2 linked regions of the Hahella chejuensis KCTC 2396 genome follow. The protein of the gene in region 1 interacts with the protein of each later gene in a pairwise test. Links are inferred from orthologs where the notes say so. Each region holds a gene or a part of one and is shown on either strand. Other genes may lie near its edges. The genes, in order: mrcB and HCH_RS26430.

The links.
Region 2: the proteins of mrcB (region 1) and HCH_RS26430 interact in binary tests that used the Escherichia coli proteins (3 or more experiments, as listed by UniProt). The link is inferred for Hahella chejuensis KCTC 2396 from one-to-one orthologs.

The regions. Positions count from the first base shown.
Region 1 is NC_007645.1:6,379,458-6,391,677, reverse strand. What follows is about bases 2,346-5,321. They hold mrcB (penicillin-binding protein 1B), read left to right. Parts: upstream 2,346-2,657; coding sequence 2,658-4,985; downstream 4,986-5,321. Other genes in these bases: HCH_RS28170 (tetratricopeptide repeat protein), read left to right, coding at 5,004-5,321; HCH_RS28180 (AAA family ATPase), read right to left, coding at 2,346-2,468. In the rest of the region: HCH_RS28190 (Crp/Fnr family transcriptional regulator), read right to left, coding at 1-338; HCH_RS28185 (pentapeptide repeat-containing protein), read right to left, coding at 354-695; more of HCH_RS28180, read right to left, coding at 894-2,345; more of HCH_RS28170, read left to right, coding at 5,322-5,489; hemL (glutamate-1-semialdehyde 2,1-aminomutase), read right to left, coding at 5,612-6,892; protoporphyrinogen oxidase HemJ, read right to left, coding at 6,986-7,408; HCH_RS28155 (chloride channel protein), read right to left, coding at 7,448-9,253; argC (N-acetyl-gamma-glutamyl-phosphate reductase), read left to right, coding at 9,479-10,510; HCH_RS28145 (DUF6776 family protein), read left to right, coding at 10,678-11,403; HCH_RS28140 (bactofilin family protein), read left to right, coding at 11,406-11,915; iron-sulfur cluster insertion protein ErpA, read left to right, coding at 12,020-12,220. UniProt on the Escherichia coli protein: Cell wall formation. Synthesis of cross-linked peptidoglycan from the lipid intermediates.
Region 2 is NC_007645.1:6,008,644-6,013,463, reverse strand. Bases 1-2,999 are described here. They hold HCH_RS26430 (peptidoglycan D,D-transpeptidase FtsI family protein), read left to right. Parts: upstream 1-613; coding sequence 614-2,386; downstream 2,387-2,999. Other genes in these bases: HCH_RS26425 (UDP-N-acetylmuramoyl-L-alanyl-D-glutamate--2,6-diaminopimelate ligase), read left to right, coding at 2,388-2,999; ftsL (cell division protein FtsL), read left to right, coding at 222-617; rsmH (16S rRNA (cytosine(1402)-N(4))-methyltransferase RsmH), read left to right, coding at 1-222. In the rest of the region: more of HCH_RS26425, read left to right, coding at 3,000-3,914; HCH_RS26420 (UDP-N-acetylmuramoyl-tripeptide--D-alanyl-D-alanine ligase), read left to right, coding at 3,948-4,820. UniProt on the Escherichia coli protein: Essential cell division protein that catalyzes cross-linking of the peptidoglycan cell wall at the division septum. Required for localization of FtsN.

The sequences.
Region 1 (12,220 bases):
TTCATCAGTTCCTGAAAAGCGACGGGAGAAAAGCAATCCAGCTCTACTGGGTCTTCACACACATAGCTGACAGTCGCCGCTTTAATGCCGCCTTCAATACCAGCGACATCTCCGGGTTGAAGGATATAGGCGACCCGGTTGTCCATGACGGCCGAGAGCATCCCGCGTCGCACCAGGCACAAGTGGCCGCGGGGAATGCGCGTGAACAAATCTGTGCCGGGGTAGAGTTCTATATTGTTCGGGCTGGGAGGAAGCAATCTTTGCAGGCTGCGCGCGGAGCTGTTTACATATTCGAGCAGGCCTTCGACGGAGGCCACGTGTTCACCAAGTAAAAACATAGGTCCGGTTCCGGTTCAACGACGGTAGCGTAGGCGCGTGCCATGGGTGACTGACATAACAATTTCGTCTGGAGACAGCTCTTCAGGAAAGTAACAGCCTGATATTTTGGTGCTGGCGATGCTGGCTCCTTCCAGATCCGCTTTGCGGAAGTCGATGCCGCGCAGATCCGCTCCTCGAAAGTACGCGCCTTTAAGATCCAGGCCCGATGCGTCAAGGCCTCGCAAATCCAGGCCGCGAAAGTCGCAGAGTTCAAAGCTGGGAACAGGGGTGGACTGTTTCTGCTTATTGAACTCATCGACCTTTTCAGAACGAAGTAGTTGATAAAGAGAGTGATCTATTATCTTGACCCGTTCCATTGACCTGCACCTCCGGAAAGAATTCTGCGACTTGGCGGATAAGGCCGCCCTGAGTAAACGCTAATCGGGGCGCCGTGACAATAACGACGCATAATCGCAGTATAGACAGAGGTTTAAGTCAAGTCATGTAGTCTTCCGTAACAAAACGGAACGATAAAACGACGCAATAGCAATGGATATGGGTTGAGTCAGCGCAGCTTAAGCTGCGCCGAGACGTTGCACTAACTTTTCGGTCAGAGTCTGAATGTCCTCTGAGCTATCGGTAGCAACCACTAACACGTGAGGCAGCTCGTCTTCCTGGAAGGGTTCATCCCGGGTGAGTTGTTTGTGCATGACTTCCACACCGGCTTCAGCGGGGTCGTCGTTCTTTTCCTTGCGACGGTTTAGACGGCGCTCGATTTCATCCAGAGGCACCCGGCAGTCCACTACTGCGAACGGAACGCCTTCCTCTTCCGCGACTTTTTCCATTTGTTGACGTTGATCATAACGGAGGAAAGTGGCGTCAATGATCACTGCTGCCCCGCAGTGCAACAGGGCGCGGGCGGTGTCAGCGAGATGGGAGTAGGTTTTAATTGAGGCGTCTTTGTTATAGATGCCTTGGTCACTGCCGGAGGCGCCAGTGCTGTCGAGATGAGAAAAACCGAACAGGCGCTTACGCTCGACGTCCGAACGTAGGCGAATGGCGCTCAACCGCTCCAGCAAACGGGAGGTGATGGTGGACTTGCCTGTGCCGGAAACGCCATGGGTAATGAGTAAAAAGCGTGTGGGAACATCCATATAGCTTTCCGCCAATTCCAGGTACTTACGGTATTTGCGCACCTGCTCCGCCTTCGCCTCCTCGCTCAATCCCGGCGCGCCAAGGGTAAACAGCGCCACTTTGCATCTCACCATTGCGCGATATGACTTATAGAAAGGCAGTAACTCAGCGCCGGCGTAGTCGCCGGTAATTTCCAGATATTTATTCAGAAACCGGTAGGAGAGGTGCTTCATGCCCCGATCTTCCAGATCCATCATCAGGAAGGCGAGGTCGTTGTAAACATCTGTCCAGCGAAAGTCTTCGTTAAACTCGATGCAGTCGAACAGAGTGACCCTGTTTTCAAACAAGGTTACGTTGCCAAGATGCACGTCTCCGTGACATTCCCGCACAAAGCCTTTGTCTTTGCGTGACTGCAGAAATGGACGCAGGCGCTCGTAAGTACTTTGCGCCCAGCCTTCGATGTATTCCAGTTGTCGCAATTCCGCCGCGTCAGACAACATCGGGCGGACTTGGTCGAAGTTTTGTTGCACTGGCGCAAAAACTTGTTCGGGATCGCCAAATTCACTGCTGCTGTCGGCGACGGCGGACTCTTGCATGTGGAAATCTGCGAGTTGCTGGCTGAGGGCGTCCAGATAGCGGGGCAGTTTATCTGAATCATTGGGTAGTTTGCTGAGCAGATCGTTGGGGTTGAACTGCTTCATTTTGACTGCATATTCGATTACGTCGCCATTGCCGTCGATGGAGGGTTTCGCCTCTGAGCCGGTAATTCTGACCAACCCCAGGTAAATCTCAGGAGCAAGGCGACGATTGAGCCGTAGTTCTTCCTCGCAATAGAAGCGGCGGCGCTCCAGATCTGTGAAATTAAGAAAGCCGAAATCCATGGGTTTCTTGATTTTGTAGGCGTATGGCCCGGTCAGGATGACCCAGGAGATATGTGTTTCGACGAGTTGAAACTGTGTGACGGGATGTCCATAGACTGCCGGATCCTGCAGCGCTTTGATTAAGCTCTCGCTCACGCGTCGCTCCTTCTTATTTAATATTGCGAGGGTTTCATGCCACTGATTGCTGAAATTGGTTATGATAACCGCCGCGACCGCCCGAAAAACAATCATCTGGCGCACATCTAACATCCTGAAACAACGCGTTTCAACGAGAATAAAAGGCAGCCGCGCCAGCAGACTAGAGCTTAAACCATCTACATTCCCATGTCGAAACCTAAAACAGCCCGCAAGCCTGCAAATAAGCGGCCCGGCAAGAAAAAGACCGCACCAAAAAGACGCATCCTTTCCATCCTTTTTAAAGTGACTTTGGTTCTCTCCGTCTTACTGGTGATTTGGACCATTTATCTGGATGCGACCGTAAGAGAGAAGTTTGAGGGTAAACGCTGGCAGCTACCTGCCCAGGTGTTCGCGCGTCCCATGGAGTTCTTCCCTGGTCAGAACTACACCCGAGGGCAGGTTGAGGAAGAATTGAAGAGTCTGGGGTACCGGCGCACGGATCGCCCTGGACAGCCGGGAACCTATTCCATGCCTTCCAGCGCACTGGAAGTGTACAGCCGTTCGTTCAAATATCCCGATGGGGACCAGAAAGCACAGAAGTTCCGCCTGGACTTCGATGGACAGGGCATTAGCCGCGTGAGCGCCGGCGGAACGGATACGAACTGGGCCAGACTTGAGCCCGTGCTCATTGGCGGCATATATCCCGCCCAGCATGAAGACCGCCTGTTGGTGAACCTCAAGGAAGTCCCAGATAGCCTGAAAAAGGCGCTGGTGGCGGTAGAGGATAAGAATTTCTACTCCCACTACGGCGTATCGCCTCTATCCATAATGCGGGCGACCTGGGTGAATATCCGCGCTGGGCGCGTGGTGCAGGGCGGCAGCACCTTGACGCAGCAGCTGGTGAAAAACTTTTACTTGTCCAGCGACCAGACCATCTGGCGCAAGTTCAACGAGGCTATTATGGCCTTGCTGCTGGAATGGCATTACGAGAAAGATGAAATTCTGGAAGCCTATTGTAATGAGATATTCCTGGGGCAGGCTGGCGCACGAGCTATACACGGCTTCGGAATGGCCAGTCAGTTCTACTTCGGTGTACCGGTACAGGATTTGACGCCGGAGAAATCCGCCCTTCTGGTGGCAATTGTTAAAGGCGCTTCTTACTACAACCCGCGTAAACATCCTGAACGTGCGCAAAAGCGCCGCGATTTGGTGCTGCAGATGATGGCGGAAGGCGGGGTGATCTCTAATGAGCAAAGCGTCGGCTTTAAGAACCGCCCCTTGGGTGTGGTGGCGCAGCCGCGTTATTCCGACAGCATGTATCCCGCTTTTATGGACCTGGTCCGTCAGCAGTTGGATAAAGACTATCGTGAAGAGGATCTGCAGTCAGAAGGGCTGCGGATCTTCACTACCCTTGATCCTCTGGTTCAAACCCAGGCTGAGTCGGCCTTGAGTAAAACGGTGAAAGGGTTGGAGCGCAATAAGGCCAACCAGGGGCTGCAAGGCGCTTTGGTGACCACCGCGCTGGATAGTGGAGAGGTGGTAGCGCTCGTCGGCGGCAAAGATGCGCAATTCGCCGGCTTTAACCGCGCGCTTGAGGCGAAGCGGCAGATTGGCTCTTTGATTAAGCCGGTCATCGCGCTCACGGCTTTGCAGGAGAAAGACAAGTACACATTGGCGTCGCCGATTAAAGACGAGGCGTTTTCCATCAAGTTTGAGAATGGCGATGTGTGGTCTCCGCAAAACTATGACAAACAAACCCACGGCGAGGTGACCTTGCAGCACGCCCTGGCGCATTCCCTGAACTTGGCCAACGTTCGCTTGGGGCTGGAGCTGGGCGTACCGGCGGTATTGGACCAGGTGCGCAAGCTGGGCGTGGAGACGGATGCGGCGCCTTATCCGTCGGTGCTGTTGGGAGCATTGAATCTGACGCCGCTTCAGGTCGCTCATCTCTATCAAAACCTGGCTTCCACCGGTTTCGATACGCCTTTACGGGCAATTCGCGCAGTGACAAAACCCGATGGTGAGTTGTTGACAAGATATCCCTTTGATACTCATCAGGTTGTTGATCCCGCAGCGACTTATTTGCTCCAATACGCCATGTTCGACGTCATGCGCGAAGGCACAGGGCGACGCGTATATCAGCGCTTTCCGGAAGACTACTCTGTAGCGGGTAAAACAGGCACCACCGATGACTACCGCGACAGTTGGTTTGTCGGTTTTAATGGCCAATACCAGACGACTGTGTGGCTGGGTAAGGACGATAACAGCGTGACTCGCCTGACAGGAGCCTCCGGCGCTTTGGAAGTCTGGATGAACCTGTATCAACGACTGCCCCAAGTGTCCTTCATTCCCACCACGCCGGAGACGGTGGAATGGGTGTGGGTGGATAGCGCCACAGGTAAAAAGTCGGACGAAGGGTGTGACGGTTCTGTCGCCATGCCTTTCCAGCGTGGTAGCGCGCCTGTCGAAGAGGCCGTCTGCGTCGGACGAGATAATGCACTGCAGCGTTGGCTGCGTAGCTGGTGGGATGGTTAATACCGGGGAATAATAATTATGCGACTGCTGAATAGAGTTTGTGTGCTGGGAGTCTTGGCGGTGATGACCGGATGTGGGGTGAACCCCTATCGCAGCAATACGACGACGGAGACTGGTCAAGAGACGGCGCAGCCGTCAACGCCCGCAACCGAAACTGCTGCGCCGCAGCAACCTGATCGTACGGGGCGGCCCGTATCGCCTCCGGTGCGTATTTCCCGGGTGGAGCCCACGCCGGCGGCTCGTCAGATGTTGGCGAATGCCGAGGCCGCCGCTCGCGAAGGGCGCTATGATCAGGCGATGCTGATGGTGGAGCGGGCGCAACGTATGTCGCCGAAGGCGGGCGATGTTTATCTGATGATGGCGCGCCTGCACTATGATCAGCAGCGCTACGCCAAGTCTGAGCAATTGTGTCTGAAGGCGCTGTCTCTGGCGGGAGACGATAAAGCTTTCAAGGAATCCGCTATGTATTCGCTGGATCAAGCGCGCCAGGCGCAAGGCAAATAAGCCGGCGTTTGTTTGGCGTAAATAAGAAAGGGTAAACGCTAGCTGTTTATCCTTTGATCTGGTTGATCTGGTTGATCTGGATTGAATCGAAAATAGCGGCGGATCTCTCCGCCGCGCAAGAATTACATTGAAGCAAACAGACTGGAGGCGGCATCCAGCGTCGCTTGGATGTCCTCGTCGGAGTGCGCAGCGCTGACAAACCCCGCCTCATAAGCGGATGGCGCCAAGTACACGCCCTTATCCAACATGCCGTGGTAGAACTTGCGGAAACGCTCCAGGTCACAACGGGTGACTTGTTCAAAACGGGAAACTTTCTTTTCTTCACTGAAAAAGAAGCCGAACATGCCGCCAACCTGATTAATGGTCAGGGGGACGCCCGCTGCTTGCGCGCGTTCTTGCAATCCTTTCGCCAGGGCTTCAGTTTTGGCGGCCAGTGCGTCGTAAAAGCCCGGCTCGCTGATCTTGTTCAACATAGTCAAGCCGCAGGCCATCGCCAGAGGGTTGCCAGACAGCGTGCCAGCCTGATAAACCGGTCCCAGTGGCGCTATATGCGACATGACGTCGCGGCGGCCGCCAAATGCGCCGACCGGCAGACCTGCGCCGATGACCTTGCCTAGCGTGGTCAGGTCGGGTTTGACGCCATAAACCTGCTGGGCTCCACCCAGAGCAACGCGGAAGCCGGTCATGACTTCATCGAAAATCAGCAGAGAGCCATGCTCGTCACAGACGGCGCGCAACGTCTCCAGAAAGCCGGGTTCAGGTGGAATGCAATTCATATTGCCGGCGACAGGCTCAACGATAATCGCGGCGATTTCATCCCCGTGGCGGGCGAAAACCTCCCTGACCATGATTGCATCGTTGTAAGTCAAAGTGAGAGTGTGCTCAGCCACGCTGGCGGGAACGCCTGGTGAGTCGGGAATGCCAAGAGTCAGTGCGCCGGAACCCGCCTTCACTAATAGCGAATCGGCATGGCCGTGATAGCAGCCTTCGAATTTGACGATTTTGTCTCTTCCGGTAAACCCCCGCGCCAGACGAATGGCGCTCATCGTGGCTTCAGTGCCGGAGTTCACCATTCGCACCATTTCAATGGAGGGAACCAGCTCGCACACTTTCTCCGCCATATCGATTTCAATGCGGGTAGGGGCGCCGAAACCCAGGCCGTTGGCAAGTTGGCGCTCCAGAGCCTGACGCACGTCGGGATGGGCGTGCCCCAGAATCATCGGGCCCCAGGAGCCGACATAATCGATATAGCGCTTGCCGTCCTCATCATACAGATACGCCCCTTCGCCTTTGCTGAAGAATACCGGGGCTCCGCCGACACCGCGAAACGCCCGCACCGGCGAATTGACGCCGCCGGGAATATGTTGCTGGGCCCGGCTGAAAAGTTCTTCTGAGATAGTCATGCCTGTTCCTGTATCTATGGCTTAAAAAGGACAAATTATTCTGCGCATTGTGGGAACTCCGGATGGGGAATGCAAATGCCGGAAATCCTGCGCTTAAAAAGGACGCACCACCACCATGATGACTACGCCGACCAGCACCAGCACAGGGGCTTCATTGAGCCAGCGATAGAAGACATGGCTGCGTTGGTTGCGGTCTTCTTTGAATACTTTTAACAGATGACCACAGTAAAAGTGATAGCCGATCAGGGCGATGACCATCGTCAGTTTTGCATGCATCCAACCTTGGGCCAGATAACCTGAGAAATTGTATGATAACAACCACAGACCCAGTGCTACCGTTATGACCATGGATGGCGTGGCGATGCCCCGGTAGAGCTTGCGCTCCATGATTTTAAAGCGCTCCTTGCTGATTTCATCCTCGCTCATGGCGTGATAGACGAATAAGCGCGGCAGGTAAAAAATGCCAGCGAACCAGCACACCATGGCGATAATATGAAAGGCTTTTATCCAAAGCATGCTGTGCTCCTTGTTCTGCTTGATCGCATAAGTAAATGTTTATTTGCTTTTATATTGATAGTAGGACTCTAAGTCCGCGCGAGTGATCACGCCTATAATGGGTTTGATCAATGGGGCGGTCGTGCGTTCGACATAGAGGGCTTCTACCCCGGTCGCGTTTAGTCGGTCCAGCGCCTCTTCCAGCGTAGCCTGGACATGCAGAGACGCGACGTCTCGTCGCTGGGCGGGGATACTGAGCAAATCCAGGGACGCTTCTCCGGCGTTAAACTCGGGCTTGCCTTCTTCTTCCGTCAGATAGCGGGCCAAATCCGCAGCCGGCAGAATGGCGCGCGGGCCGCCCTCACTCTCGATGATGATCCAGCGCGGCTCTGTGCGCAGCAGTTCTTTCGCCTCTCCCCAGACTAATTTCTGTTGTGAGCGTTTGATGCTTCTTTCCATAATGGCGCCGACCGCTACGCGTCGCAGAGCCAGAGTTAGCGGCTCCGCACGATAATCCAACCCCTGTAATTGCAGGATGGTTAGAAACACCGAGCGCTGCCGGAAGTAGTGGGAAGCGATCAAGCTGGACACGATGATGATCAGCATCGCAGGGAGAATGACGTTGGGATTTCGCGTCAACTCGATTACCGCCATGATAGCGGCCAAAGGCGCTTGTAGAACGGAGCCCATCATCGCTCCCATGCCCAGCACAGCGTAAAACCCTGGCTCCGAGGCAAGGGTTGGCATTAGCATGTTCGCCAGAACGCCGAGCGCCCCCCCGAGAGTGGCTCCGATGAACAGGGTGGGACCTATAATCCCGCTAGGCATACCCAAACCAATGGTAGTAGCGGTGACTAAGAGCTTCGCCAGCGCGATAGCCAGAAGCAGTAGAAAGCCGATATTGCCGGCGATAGCGTCATTTACAGTGTCGTAACCAATGCCCATGATCTGAGGCAAGGCCAATGCGGCCAAGCCGGTCAAGAACCCTGCCGCCAATAATCGGCAAAGAATAGGCGTCTTCACCTTTTCCATGGTTTGACTGATGATTTTGACGAACAGAGCCGAGCACATGCCGATCAATATGGCGACGGCGACAATGTAAGGCAGTTCCACAAGAGAGTTCAGGCTGAAGTTTGGAACAATGAATGCCGGGTCATTGCCATAGATAGGCTGAGACACGACGGCGGCGGTCACTGCCGCCAGAATAATCGGCGTAAAGCCATTGATGGTGTATTCCAGCATGACCACCTCCATCGCAAAGATGACGCCGGCGATAGGCGTGTTGAAGGAGGCGGACACCGCTGCAGCGGTGCCGCAACCCACCAGCATGCGGATACTATTGTTGGGTAGCCCCATCCACTGGCCCAACAGACTGGAACTGGTGGCGCCAAGGTGCACGGCTGGACCTTCCCGGCCTGCGCTTTGCCCGGTCGCCAAGGTGGCGACGCCGCAGAAAAACTGCAGTAGTCCGCTGCGAAGGGAAATATAACCCTGATGATAGCCCAGTCGCTCCATGACGTGAGTGACGCCGACTTTGCGCTGTTGCACGCCCAGGCGCATCAGCCATAGGGCGAGAATAAGCGCCCCGACAATCGGCAGGCAGAACTGCATTAGGGGCGTTAATTGTTCGAAGTTCTCCGCGCTGTCGCCAGGCAGAAGGTAGCCGAGAGGAAGTTCAATCGCTGCTCGAAACAGCAGAATCACTACGCCGGTGGCCAACCCGGATAGAAAGCCCAACAGCGCCAGTTGCGGCAGCGCCTCATAGCTGGCGACGCGGCGGCGAAAAGACTGAAAGAGCAAGTCCAGTTTGAGAGCCAGCGCGGAAACCTGTTGTTTTTGCGTTTTCTTCCCGTTTGGTTTGAGCACAAACCTCTCCCATTCAAACTTGTTGCTGAGTTTGCTCGGCAGGTGATGCAGCCATGGCTACAGCCAGAGGGTGGAATGTAATAGCGCCGCCCGCAATTCAGGAAAGCTGACTCTGCGCGGGTGTTGGAAAGCTGCTAGTATAGCGAATTTATTAGAGTATTGTCCGACGCAGCTGCGGCTGTGCGGGGAAAATTGGTTCGGCATTTAGCGGAGGTCAGTAAGCTCGTGGTTAAAATTGGCATTGTCGGCGGCACTGGATATACCGGCGTTGAGTTGATCAGGTTACTGTTGGCTCATCCTGAAGTGGAAGTGGCGGTAGTAACGTCGCGAGGAGACGCCGGCGTTCCTGTTGCGGAAATGTTCCCCAATTTACGCGGCTTCACAGACTTATGCTTTAGCGCTCCTGATGTCGAAGCGCTGTCAAAGTGCGACTTGGTGTTTTTCGCCACCCCCCATGGCGTCGCTTTGGAAATGGTTCCGCAATTATTGGCCAAAGGAACGCGGGTGGTGGACTTGGGCGCGGATTTCCGCATCCGTGACGCGGAATTGTGGAGTCGTTGGTATGGGTTGCCTCACACTGCGCCTGAAGCGCTGGCTGAAGCCGTTTATGGCTTACCGGAGATGAACAGGACGGCGATCAAATCCGCTCGGCTCGTGGCTAACCCAGGATGTTATCCTACTGCAGTCCAGTTGGGCTTCTTGCCTCTGTTAAGCAAGGGGCTGGTGGATACGCAACGTCTGATCGCGGACGCCAAATCCGGCGTGAGCGGCGCTGGTAGGCAAGGCAAAGTTGCTAATTTACTGTGTGAAGTCAGCGAGAGCTTCAAAGCCTATGGCGCATCAGGGCATCGTCATCTGCCGGAAATTAAACAGGGGCTCAGCCTGGCGGCTGGAGCGCCGGTCGGTCTGACGTTCGTGCCTCACCTCGTGCCTATGATACGAGGCATAGAAGCCACTTTGTATGCGGAACTGAAGCAGGATAGTGACGATCTGCAAGCGCTGTTTGAGTCGTTTTATGAGAATGAACCTTTTGTCGATGTGATGCCATTCGGAAGCCTGCCTGAGACGCGTTCAGTAAGAGGCTCCAACTTGTGTCGCATCTCGTTGCATAGACAACCTGAATCTAACGTGGTGATTGTGCTCTCAGTGATCGATAATCTAGTGAAGGGCGCAGCGGGCCAGGCCGTACAAAATATGAACATTATGCTGGGGTTGCCGGAGACGGCGGGATTGAATCTCATCGCCGCATTGCCTTGATCTTGCTCTGAGCGCCCACTGAAGAGGCGTATTTCAAGCCAAATGCGTGACAGTGTTTGGCTTGCTACCTAAATTCACAAAAAATAACTTTGCCGACAATGAGTTAGTAGAGAATACTAAGATGGCGCGTAAGGTTATGGACACTTCAGAATCGGTATCAATCGTCAATGTCTACCAATGCAAACGAAAAACTGGTCGTCGTACCTTACCGCCCGGGAGAAACGCTTAAAAAACGGGCTCTGGCATGGCTGGCCATAATTATAAGCATTACCGGCGGCATCGCCATGGGGTGGTATTTCTCTGACCTGAGAAAGGAAAAGCTTGGCTCTAAAAATCAAGAACTCAACCGGATGTTGGTCATAGCTGAGAGGCGCGCCACTGAGTTGGCGCAACAGGTGGCTAACCTGGAGAGGGGAAAAGCGATCGATCAGGCCGCCAGCACCGATGTACTGAAGACTATTCGTGAATTGGAAAGCGCGAATTTGCAATTACGTGAAGATATCGCTTTCTACAAAAACATCATGGCTCCCTCCGATGAAGATACTGGTTTGCAGGTTCAACGGATGGAAATTCGTCCTACACGGGAAAATCGGAGGTTTCAGTATAAACTTGTATTAACGCAAGTGGCTGACAACAAAACCTACATCCAGGGCGTTGTGGCGGTAAACCTGATCGGGGTGAAAGGTGGCGAAAAGGAGATATTGCCGTTGCGGGACGTCGACGGAGCCGAGGAGTTGGGGGTTAAGTTCAGATTTCGTTATTTCCAGGATATTGCTGGAGAAATGGAATTGCCGGAAGGCTTCGTTCCTGAGCAGATTCAGGTGGTGGCGCAATCAACCGGGAAAAAAGCAACGAAAATAGAAAGAACCTTCGATTGGAAGGTCGGGGAGTAAGAATGTTCGGGAAAAAGAAAACCAAATCAAAAAACGTTAATGGCGGGCACTTCGATACGCTGATTTCTCGCAGTACTGAAATCAAGGGCGACTTGCAATTTACTGGGGGGCTGCATATTGACGGTAAGATACTTGGCAAGATTAAGGCCGACACGACAGATGAAGACGCCATTGTGCGAGTCAGCGATGTCGGCGAAGTGAACGGAGACGTCATTGCGCCGCACATCATAATCAATGGAAAAGTGAACGGCGATGTTTACTCCTCGGAGCATATCGAACTGGCGCCGAAAGCTTCTATCACTGGCAACGTGTATTACAATTTGATTGAAATGGCGATGGGCGCGGAAGTGAACGGAAACCTGGTTCATAGCAAAGAGAGCGTTTCAGCCGCCACGGTCACGGCTACGGATAAATCCGAACAGAAGAAAGCGGCGAAAGAAGATAAAAAAGCAGGTAAGCCTCAGGGCGACGCCAGCGATCAACCTGAGCTGATTAACTTGGCCAGTCATTGATATAGTTGACCGATTAAGTAGGATAAATAGATAATTCACGTTGTATCCTACTTTTAATTGCCGAGTATAGAGCGCTTGCAACGAGAGTTGCGGCGGGAGGAGCTATGAACGTCGCTGAGACATATGAACCAACCCCTATAATCTTCACTGATAACGCTGCGGCGAAGGTGAAGTCTCTGATTGAGGATGAGGGGAACGATGAGCTGAGCCTGCGTGTGTTCGTCACGGGGGGCGGCTGTTCAGGATTTCAGTATGGTTTCTCCTTTGACGAAGCAGTAAACGAAGACGACACGATTGTTGAAAAA
Region 2 (4,820 bases), 380 kb from region 1 along the record:
CGTCTGACGGTTATCAGCTTCCACTCTCTCGAAGACCGCATGGTTAAACAGTACATGCGGGATATTGTGCGAGGGCCCAAGACCCCGAAATGGCTGCCAGTGGTGGATGATGCGCCGCCAAAAGCAAAACTGGTAGGTAAGAAAATCCGCGCAGGCGAAACTGAAGTCGTGGCCAATGTACGGGCGCGTAGCGCCGTAATGCGTGTATTGGAGAAATGTTGATGATTTTGATTCGTTCTACAGGTCAGGCTACGCCGCTGACGACCAGACGCAGCAAAACGGTTCGTGAGCCGATTTTGCCCGTCGTACTGGAGTGGTGGGGTGAGACGTGCCGCCTTGCCGCAAGCATGATCAAGGGGCGGGCGCTGATTACATTGTCATTGTTGGTTGCTCTGGTGGTGTCCGGCGTCGCCACGGTGTATGCCGTGCATTTGAACCGGCAGCAGTTTATTGAGCTACAGACGCTGCAGCGGGATAAAGATCGCTACGAGCGTGAATGGACCCAGCTGTTGCTGGAAGAAAGCGCCTGGAGCGCTCACAGCCGAGTGGAGCAGATTGCCGACCAGCGCTTTGGCATGCATGTGCCTGACGCGACAAAGATTGAGATTGTGAGATGAAAACCAGCGACCGGCGGACAGCTCGGCGTGGCGCCATGGAGCAGGCCGAGAGCGGGCAGGCGGCCCCAGCGATGCTTTGGCGTTATTACGCTGTGGCTATCATGTTGGTCGCGTGTTTTATCGTGCTGGTCTGGCGCGTTATTGACTTGCAAGTAATTAATCACGAATTCCTGCGTTCGCAAGGCGACATGCGCACCGTTCGGGTTGAGCCGATTCAGGCGACCCGAGGCAAGATATTGGATCGCAACGGCGAGCCCTTAGCGGTCAGCGCGCCGGTCGTGACTTTGTGGGCGAACCCGCAAGAAGCGCAGGAGAATGATGAGGGCTGGCGTAAGCTGGCGGATTTGCTTGGCATGCAGTCTGACGAAATGGTGAAGAGACTGCGTCGTCATAAAGGCAAAGAGTTTATATACGTGCAGCGCCAGCTGTCGCCGGAAACCGGACGCTTGGCGATGGACCTGAAACTGCAGGGGCTGTACGCAAAACGCGAATTCAAACGCTATTACCCCGCTGGAGAAGTGGCGGCGCATATCGTGGGAATAACGGACATCGACGAAAAAGGCCAGGAAGGCGTTGAGCTGGCTTTTGATCAATATTTGCGCGGCGTTAATGGCAGCAAAAAGGTGCTGAAAGACCGCCGGGGGTATGTGATCAAGGATTTGAGCCTGCTGCAAGACGCGCAGTCCGGCGCCGATCTGCAACTCAGCATTGATTTGCGTCTGCAGTATATGGCGTATCGGGAGTTAAAGGCGGCGGTGGAGGCGCACAACGCAAAATCCGGATCGCTGGTGATATTGGATGTGAGGACCGGGGAGGTGTTGGCGATGGTGAATCAGCCCTCGTTCAACCCCAACAATAGGGACAGTATGAACCCCTCGGGGTTGCGAAATCGGGCTGTGACGGATTTGTTCGAGCCCGGGTCCACCGTCAAACCCTTGTCGATAGCCGCAGCGCTTAAGACAGGGAGTTTTACAACAGAAACCCGGATCAACACCAGTCCGGGTTTCCTGCGTTTGAATGGGCAGACTATTCGCGATGCTCGCGACTACGGCACGTTGGATCTGGTTTCTATCATTACCAAGTCCAGCAACGTCGGAACCAGCAAGGTGGCGTTGAAAATCGGCGGAGAAGCGGTTTTTGAAACTTTCTACCAGGCTGGCTTTGGACAGTCGTCTGGCATTGAGTTTCCAGGCGAAGCGGTAGGCGTGTTGCCGAACTTCACCAAGTGGCAGCCGATTCGTCTGGCGACGCTGTCATACGGTTACGGGCTGTCAGTCACTGCGCTGCAGCTGGCGCAGTCATACATGGCGATCGCCGCTGACGGCGTACGCAGGCCCGTAAGTTTGATCAGGGGAGGACAGCAAGGCGTTTCTCCACAACAGGTTATGTCGCCGGGCATTTCCAGACACATAAGAGAAATGCTGGAGACTGTGGTGTTAAAAGGCGGCACAGGAACTCGGGCTCACGTCGCCGAATATCGTGTGGCTGGAAAAACCGGCACCACTCACAAAGTTGGCGAGCATGGCTATGCGGATGACGCGTATAACGCGGTGTTTGCAGGTTTGGCTCCCGTAGAGAAGCCCAGACTGGCGATGGCGATCGTGATGAATGAGCCGCAAGGTTCAGAATATTACGGCGGAGAAGTTTCCGCGCCGGTTTTCGCCAGAGTGGTGGCTAATGCGTTGCGTCTGTTAAACGTGGCGCCGGATCGGGCTATCCCAATGGTTGCAGGAGCAAGCGGCTCCGATAGCAAAAGGAATGGAGGCTGATATGCCGGGTATCGCGCAGCAACGACTGGCGGAACTGTTGAAGGGAATTGCGGAGGTGCCGGCCGCTTTGGACTGTTGGCTATCTGATATTCAACAGGACAGCAGAAAAGTAACCAGCGGCGCTTTGTTTGTCGCGGCTGAGGGCGTCAGTTCAAATGGCGCTCAGTATGTAGAGGATGCGCTGGCCAGAGGCGCTCGCGCCGTACTGCTGCCGGGAACGCGCCAGCATGTGTATGAAAAGGGCGACGTGGTCTTTATTGAACTGGCCAATGTGCGACCGGTTGTTGGGATTATCGCGCACCGGTTTTTCGGTCAGGCGACGCATCGTATGAAAGTAGTGGGAGTCACCGGTACTAACGGTAAGTCATCCGTCACCCATTACGTCGCGCAAATGGCGGAAGGGCTGGGAATGTCCGCGGCGGTAGTAGGCACGCTTGGCTACGGTCGTCCAGACAGCCTGAAAGCGACTACGCATACCACGCCGGATGCAGTGTCTTTGCACAGGGTGCTGGCGGAGCTGCGCGATGAAGGCATTGAACTGGTGGCGATGGAAGTGTCCTCCCATGCGTTGGATCAGGACAGAGCGGCGGGGGTTAACTTCGATGTGGCGGTGTTGACCAACATCACCCGGGATCACTTGGATTATCACGGCACGCTTGAGGCGTACGCGGAGGCCAAGAAGCGGCTGTTCCTGTCGGATTCCGTGCGCTGGAAAGTGTTCAATCAGGACGACCCTTATGGTGCGCGCTGGGCGCAAGAGCTGCAAGGACCGAAAACGCTGACGTTCAGCATAGGAAAACAAGATCAGACCGCAGCGGATGTATGTGCGGAAGACATTCATTTTGACGCGGATGGAATGAGTTTTGCGCTTGATCTTGGCGCAACACGCGAACCTGCGCGATTGGCGTTGGTTGGCGAGTTTAATTTATCCAATGCATTGGCTGCATGTGCGGCCATGTCAGCGTTGAAGGTGGAGCCGCAGGCTGTGCGTCAGCAGCTGGCGCGATTAACGCCAGTGGCTGGACGTATGCAGCGGCTGCATGAAGACAAGGCGCCGACTGTCCTGGTGGATTACGCGCACACGCCGGACGCCTTGGAAGTTGCGTTGAAGGCGGCGCGCAGGCATTGCCCGGGACGTCTCTGGTGCGTGTTTGGCTGCGGCGGCGACCGCGATCCAGGCAAGCGACCTCTGATGGGCGCAGTTGCTGCGCAGTATGCGGACGAAGTGGTGCTGACTGATGACAACCCTCGCGGAGAAGATCCGGAGAGCATCGTTGCGCAGATTGTGAAAGGCGCGGAACAAGGCGCGCACTTTCAGGTGGTGCGTCCTCGAAATGACGCTATCCGCTTCGCCGTGGAGCATGCGGCCCAAGAGGATGTGATTTTACTGGCAGGCAAAGGACACGAGGATTATCAGGAGATTCAGGGGCGGCGTTTGCCGTTCTCGGACATAGCTATAGCCCGCGACTGTCTGGCTTCTGTGGTTGGCGCGCGAGGCGCGAGAAGTTCCGCCAACGGCGAAATTTGAAGACAAGAGATAGTGACGATGATCGGAGACTGGTTGACAGATGACATTGCGAAAGCGGTCGGCGGAGCGGCTGAGGGCGACAGCGTCGCTTTTACGCGCGTTACGACCGACTCCAGGGCGGATTGCTCCGGCGCTTTGTTTGTCGCACTGAAAGGCGACCGCTTCGATGGCCATGAGTACATAGACGCCGCCGTCTCTCAGGGCGCTGTCGCCGTAATGGCGCAAGCCAAAGCGAACGCGGACGTGGCGCAGATTATCGTGCCGGATAGTCTGGCGGGGTTGGGGCGACTGGGCGCGCTTAACCGGAGTCGCTTTAACGGTCCAGTGGCGGCTGTCACCGGTAGTGCGGGCAAGACCACAGTGAAGGAGCTGTTGGCTTCTATATTGTCGCAGCGTGGCGACGTATGTAAGACCCAGGGCAACTTTAACAATCACATCGGCGTGCCTTTGAGCCTGCTGCAGCTAACGGAAGAACACCGGAGCGCCGTGTTTGAGCTGGGCGCCAGTGCGGTGGGGGAAATCGCCTATACGGTGGCGCTTGCGCGTCCGCAGGTGGCGATTCTGAATAACGCCGCGGCGGTGCATGTTGAAGGGTTTGGCGATCTGGCGAGCATTGTGAAAGCCAAGGGCGAGATCGTCTGCGGCTTACCTGAAGATGGCGTGGCGGTGTTGAACAAAGATGACGCTAATTTCTCCGCATGGGTGGAAATGGCGGGCGCGCGCAAAGTCATCAGCTTTGGTTTGGATGACTCTGCGATGGTGAGAGCGCAAAACATACATCTTGAGCTGAACGGCTCCACGTTTCGGTTATCCGCGCCAGAAGGAGGCATTGATGCGACTCTGCCGTTGCCGGGCGCGCACAACGTTCGCAACGCTTTGGCTGCTGCGGCCGCCGCTCTGGCGTTG